Regions from separate parts of the Thalassolituus oleivorans MIL-1 genome, predicted to be linked through region 2. Evidence: predicted binding sites of a transcription regulator. Region 2 holds the regulator's gene; the other holds the start of a gene.
The links. Region 2 encodes LexA, which represses DNA repair genes until DNA is damaged. Its sites were predicted from a motif close to TACTGTNTANNTANACAGTA; they were not measured.
Positions count from the first base shown of each region.

Region 1: the regulator LexA is predicted to act here: its motif matches at 1,369-1,388, upstream of TOL_RS01430 (DNA topoisomerase III).

Region 1 covers NC_020888.1:312,200-315,622, forward strand. Annotated here, with positions in the region: gene TOL_RS01420 (transglutaminase TgpA family protein) at 1-409, shown strand, start outside; gene TOL_RS01425 (glutathione S-transferase family protein) at 512-1,288, shown strand; gene TOL_RS01430 (DNA topoisomerase III) at 1,407-3,413, shown strand; partial or broken gene TOL_RS19480 (class II glutamine amidotransferase) at 3,402-3,423, opposite strand, start outside.
Region 2 covers NC_020888.1:2,207,440-2,210,862, forward strand. Annotated here, with positions in the region: gene nagZ (beta-N-acetylhexosaminidase) at 1-537, opposite strand, end outside; gene TOL_RS10045 (L,D-transpeptidase) at 522-1,040, opposite strand; gene TOL_RS10050 (TetR/AcrR family transcriptional regulator) at 1,072-1,722, opposite strand; gene lexA (transcriptional repressor LexA) at 1,925-2,524, shown strand; gene TOL_RS10060 (cell division inhibitor SulA) at 2,564-3,022, shown strand; gene TOL_RS10065 (hypothetical protein) at 3,123-3,374, opposite strand.

The sequences.
Region 1 (3,423 bases), 1.9 Mb from region 2:
CATTATTGCGGCCTACATTAAACTATTTTTATTGAATGCTTGGCCTCTACTGCTGCTGATGTGCGTGATTCTATTTGCTAGTTGGATGTTCCAACCTTATTGGCTGCCGTATCTGCATGCTTATATGAGCGCACGTAAAATACAGGCTTACACGCCTAACAATGCGCCTGACGCCCTTTATTTCTATATGTATCACCTACAACGCATGGCGCAAAAGCACACACCAAAACGTCAGTCGTCGGTTGAGATCGAAGATTGGCTATCGGTCGTTGAAAACCAATATGGTCACCTGTCGGCCATGCGTACCTTAGCCCATTGTGTCCATAATACTTTCTATCTTGGTGAATATTCAGATTTAGAACAAATTCAACAAGCGGCTTTGGCAGCAGTCGAAGAATTGAAGAGCTAATTTCTTATTCTGCTACACGGTAACTTGTCTTAATCGCGCTCTTACCTCGCGGGTTTTCATGGGGTAAAGTGCGGCATGTTTTATATTGCCGAGGACATTTTTATGTCTAATACCAACGCGCTGACCCTCTACACCATCAATATGTCGCATTACAGCGAGAAAATTCGTTGGTTATTAGATTACGAAGGTATTCCCTATATTGAACAGGCACTAACGCCTGCTATCCATACTTTACCGATGCTATTAAAAGGTGGTCGAGGTCAGACTACAGTTCCTTTGGTTCAGCGTGGTAGTAAACGCGTTCAAGATAGTCCGCGAATTGTCGATTGGTTGGCACAAGAATATGGGCCATTAAAATCTTTACCAGCAGAATCTCTTGATGAAATCATTGCAATACAGCGACGCTTTGATGCCATAGGCAAGGGTGTTGCGCGTTATTTATATTTGCCAGGATTTGCTCATAAAGCACTAATTTTAGATATTTGGACGCAGTTTGCGACACCTTGGGAGAGCCGCATTGTACGTGCTGGTTATCCGATTATTAAGCCTATGTTTAAGCTAAAGCTTAAAATTAATAAAAAACATGTCGCAATTGCTGAACAGCGTATTGATGCTGAGATTAAGTGGTTGGAAGCACGCATAAAACAAGGTCGTTATCTGGTGGGTGATAGCCTAACCATTGCTGATATTACAGCCGCTTCTTTACTTGCACCGTTAGCCTGCCCAGAAGAACATCCAATTTACGGCACGAGTGAATTCCGCGAAAAAATGGCTGGTGTCGCCAAGTTGTGGGCCGATAGTCCAGCATTACAATGGGTTCGCGATATCTATGCTGCCCATCGTGGTCAAATTTGGCAGGTTATGCCCAACGCAGCATAAGTGCTGTCATTTCATACTCACGGTCGACTCTTTATGGGCAAGGCTAATCTTGCCCATTGAATCCCTAGGTTAGCGCTATATACTGTACGGATATACATATCATCTACAGTAGCATTTTATGCGCCTGATTATTGCCGAGAAACCAAGCTTAGGCCGCGCAATTGCAGCGGTGCTTCCTCAGCCTCACAGTAAAGGCGAAGGCTTTGTGCGCGCTGCCAACGGCGATGTGGTGAGCTGGTGTATAGGCCATCTATTAGAGCAAGCTCAGCCAGAAGCCTATAACCCCCAATATAAACAGTGGCGGTTAGATCACTTACCAATTGTTCCTAATGAATGGCAGCTTGAAGCTAAGGCGCAAACTCGCAAGCAATTAAGCGTATTGCGTAAACTGGTTAAAGAAGCAGATAGCATAGTGCACGCGGGAGACCCAGATCGTGAGGGGCAACTATTAGTAGACGAGGTTATTGCCTTTTTAAAAGTGCCAGCGACAAAACGCTCATCCATGCAGCGTTTATTGGTGAGTGATTTAAATCCCCAAGCGGTCACCCGCGCCTTGCAACAGCTACGTCCTAATAAGGATTTTATTCCGCTGTCTGTATCGGCTTTGGCGCGCTCTCGTGCCGATTGGTTATACGGAATTAATTTAACCCGAGCTTATACGTTAAAAGGCCAACAGGGCGGTTTGAAAGCGGTGTTGTCAGTCGGTCGCGTGCAGACACCAATTCTAGGTTTAATTGTGCGCCGAGATAATGAAATTGCCGACTTTATTAGCAAGCCATTTTATGAAGTGTTCGCGGCGCTACATTTAAATGCCGAACAGCCGCTGAGTTTTTATGCAAAGTGGCTACCCAGCGAATCTTGCCAAGCGCACCAAGATGATGAGGGCCGTGTACTGAATCCTAAGCTTGCACATAATGTCGCTCAACGTATTCGCCAGCAAGCGGCAAGCGTGACCAGTATTGAGCGAAAATTAAAAAAACAAGCAGCACCCTTGCCGTATAATTTATCGTCGCTGCAAATTGATGCGGCAAAAGCCTTCGGTTTAAGTGCGCAGCAAGTATTAGATAGCTGCCAATCGCTATACGAAAAACATCAGCTAATTACTTACCCGCGTTCCGATTGCCGTTATTTACCGACAGAACATTATGCGCGTCGCAGTGTGGTATTGTCCGCCATTGCTAACAGTGCCAATGAACTGGCTAGTGGAGTAGCACAAGCTGACACGCAATATCGCAGTAAAGCGTGGGACGATAAAAAGGTGGAAGCGCATCATGCGATAATTCCTACCGAAAAATCGTTGGATATTCAGCGTTTATCAAGGTATGAGCAGAAAGTTTACCAATTGATTGCGCGCCAATATGTGATGCAGTTTTATCCTGCGTTCGAATATGCCGATACGCGCATTGAATTAGATATTGCCGGTGGTGTGTTTGTCGCCACCGAGCGAGAAACGATAAAACTCGGTTGGAAACAACTGCTTCCAGCTCGTAAACAGTCGGATCAAAACGCCGATCAAGATCCAAGTCGCCCATCGTTGCCTAAATTAGAAAAGGGGCAAGTCCTGTGGAGTGGCGAACCGGATGTGCAAGAAAAGAATACTCAGCCACCGGCGTATTTTACCGATGCTACTCTGCTGGCGGCAATGACAGGCATTGCTCGTTTTGTTACAGATTCTGAATTGAAAAAAATATTAAAAGAAACCGACGGTCTCGGTACCGAAGCGACGCGCGCCGGAATCATTGAACTGCTTTTTAAACGCCGATTTCTACAGCGTGAAGGAAAAAGTATTCGCGCAACCGATTTAGGTAAAGCGCTGGTAGCGGCCTTGCCCGAAGCCTGTACCTTGCCGGATATGACTGCCCAGTGGGAAAAGCAATTAAATGACATTACCCAAAAGCTATTAAACTACGATCAATTTATGCAACCTCTTGCTCTTCAATTAGACGCATTAATTAACCAAGCCAAGCAGCTAGATATCGGACGTTTTGGTGGCATTTCCATGCCTGCGTTTAAACCAAGAAAAGGCGGCTCTGCAGTAAGAAAGTCGACGGCACCGCGCAAGTCAGCTAGCACAGATAAATCAACTAGGTCGATTAAATCAAAGCGCAAACCTAAAGCTTGGTAATCGTTCGTTG
Region 2 (3,423 bases):
CCCAGGAAAATGCTTCCCAACAGCGCACATTCCAGCATCTTGCATACCACTAACCCACGCCTGCGATAATGCCATAACGCTTTCAGCGTTATGACCAAAAGCACGATCACCAATTACCCGCGAACAATCGCGTTCAATATCCAGTACTGGCGCGTAACTTAAATCGACACCGTGTTGCAGCAACTCTACCGCCATTAACCAACCAAGATCTCGAACATCTTGCAGGGTTTGGTCAGGGTTTTTCAGGTAGTCATTTTCGAAACTCAGCATCGCGGGCAACCTTGTAAAGCCCTCGCGAAAACGCTGCACTCGCCCGCCTTCTTGATCCACACTGATCAATAGATCAGGGCGTATTTCATGTAAGGCTTGGGTTAAGCGCTGCAATTGCTGCGGCGATTGATAATTACGACTAAATAAAATTAAACCGCAAATTTCTGGCTGCATTAAAAAGGTTTTATCATTCGCGGTTAGCTCAAACCCCGCAATATCAGCAACCACACCGATAGCGTTATTTTGAATGATTAAAGGTTGCGACATGGGATAGTCCTAAAACTGTGTGCCTGAATCCAAACGGGGGTACCCGCAGATACACGATCAAATAGATCAACGACATCTTGGTTACGCATACGGATACAACCATGTGACAGCGGCACCCCCATAGGCTCACTATCCGGTGTGCCGTGAATATAGATATAACGACGTGCACTATCGACATTACCAAAGCGATTGCGACCGATTTCTTGCCCTTGTAACCAAAGAATACGAGACAAGATCCAATCTCGATTAGGATAACGCTGAGCAAGCTCAGGCGAATAACGTTCACCTGTGGGACGACGACCAACAAAAACACTGTTAAGCGGCTGTTCAGCGCCAATGCAGGCTCTAATTTTATGCCATCCACGAGGAGTACAATTAGACCCCTCTGCCTCTCCAGCTCCATTCAGCGCTGTCGATACCGGATATTGAATACATAGCCCTGCGCTGGTAAAGCGCAGAAGCTGGTCTTCAATAGATATTTCGATCAGACATTCGTCCGACATGTTCGCTCCAAGAAGCTGACGCTAAAAACAACTACACCGATTTTTTCAGAGCCGGAGCTTTTAGACCAGCCCCTAAGAAAGGTAAGAGTTGATCTACGACTTGCGCCACATTGGTTGGTTCACCTAAATCATGCTCCGCCATGGCAGTTAACGAATCAACGCCCGATAAAGTAAACATGGTAGCGCCCAACATAAAGTGGATTCGCCAAAAGCGATCAGCATCCGATAACTCAGGTGTAGCCGCTGTCACTAAGGCCATATACTGTTGGAACACAGGGCCATATTCAGACTTCAAGAATTTGCGTAAGTGTCCTTGGCCTTGGGTATATGCTAAACCGAGCAGACGCATGAAAATATCCAAACGCTGTGGCCGAGTACCGCCACTGCGCAAGGCAACACCAGATAACAACACCAATAAACCATGCAGCTCAATGCCGTCGTCAGCTTGGCGAGATTTGTAAGCTTCTAATGCTTCAGCAAGGTTTTCAGAAAAAGGCGTTAAAAAGCGCGCGAACACGGCCTGAATTAGCGACTTCTTTGAACCAAAATGATAATTCACAGCCGCCAGATTGACACCGGCTTTGGTCGTGATGTTACGCAGGGAGGTTTCAGCAAACCCCCGCTCTGAGAATAATTCTTCGGCGGCATCCAATATGCACTTCGCCGTATCTTTCTGTGCCATGTCTCTAGCATCCAACTAACGAGTGTTTGAAACATACGTTTAAAACGCTTTATTCGCAAGTAAGAAACCGCCAAATTCCGAGCTAAGAGCACAGTGGACAATGATAAAAATTAGTATTTAGCGGTTTCTGGGGCTTTACAGAGCAAAAAACACTGTATATATTTCCACTTACTGTATGAATTAACAGCTTGGACAAAACATCATGGTTAAGCTCACCGCACGGCAGCAACAGGTTCTGGACTTTATCCGCTCTTCATTAGAGGAGACAGGATTTCCACCGACTCGCGCTGAAATAGCAACAGAGCTAGGTTTTAAGTCGCCCAACGCCGCTGAAGAGCACTTAAAAGCCCTTGCTCGCAAAGGCGCTATCGAAATGATGCCTGGTGCATCACGTGGCTTACGTATCGTCGAAGAAGCGAATCTAGGCCTACCTATCATAGGTCGAGTGGCGGCTGGAGAGCCTATTTTGGCACAAGAGCACATCAACGATTATTGCGAAATCCCACCATCCTTTTTCAAACCTGAAGCCGACTTTTTACTTGAAGTACACGGTGACAGCATGAAAGACATTGGCATCATGAATGGCGACTTCATAGCAGTTCACAAGATGGATACCGCCCGCAATGGCCAAATTATCGTTGCCCGGGTAGGTGAAGAAGTGACCGTTAAGCGTTATCAAAAGAACCGTAATCACGTCACCTTATTCCCAGAAAATGAAGACTATCAACCGATTGAGGTCGACTTAAAAAAAACGGAGTTTGCCGTGGAAGGTCTGTACGTTGGTGTGGTTCGTCGCAGTTAATTGATTAGATAAGTAGTACGTTTGATTAAGGGGATTGTTATGCGCCAGTTAAGCTTTGAAATTGAACAGCCAGCAATGTCTGCGAGTACGAGTATCACACCATCGTTAGGTCGCATGGTTGACCACGCAAAGTTAGGCCACACAAACAGCGGTAGCTTAACGGAGGTAATAGTAAGTGAAGGTGGAGCCATTCAGCCCTTCCAACTTTTACCTATGCTAGCGCACTGCAATGCCCATCAGCGTTGGTTAATGTGGCTCAGTCCAAATCTCAGCATGAACAAGCACTGGCTTAAAAGCGTGGGTCTTAGTGACTCCCCCGTGGTTCACCTGGATAGCAACTGCGAATCGCAACTAACCCTTTGTCAACGCATTCTGCAGGCGAAAACAAGCCATTTGATTATCGAGTGGTGTGGCGATCTTAGTACTGAGGATCGCGCTGAGATTCGCAGTTTAGCGATCAATAGCGGCAGCCATGTTGTATTGACCCGTTCGCTATGAAGTCATAATCAAAACGATTACTGTATGCAAAACATAAAAAAGCCCCATTGGGATGGGGCTTTTTTTTGGGCGTCGTAACCGCAAGCTAAAACTTAAGCAATTAATGCAAGCTACGATGGTGTTCTGGCGCATCGAAATCTTCGCGCTCTACTTCCATGCCAGATAGCTCACCGACCTTACGCACTCCGGCTTCAAGCATTACGCGAGCCACATCCATATGATGGGCCTGTAAACTAGCCTTAGCGTCTTCAGAAAAGTGGATACACACAAGTGCATCACCGTCTTGTTCATCCGCACGGCGCAACGCAATGTCACCGTTCGATAATTCAACTATTTCAAAAAAGCGTGCCATATCCGCCTCTCAAAAGTGGGCGCGGGAGTTTATCACAGCATGCACCTTT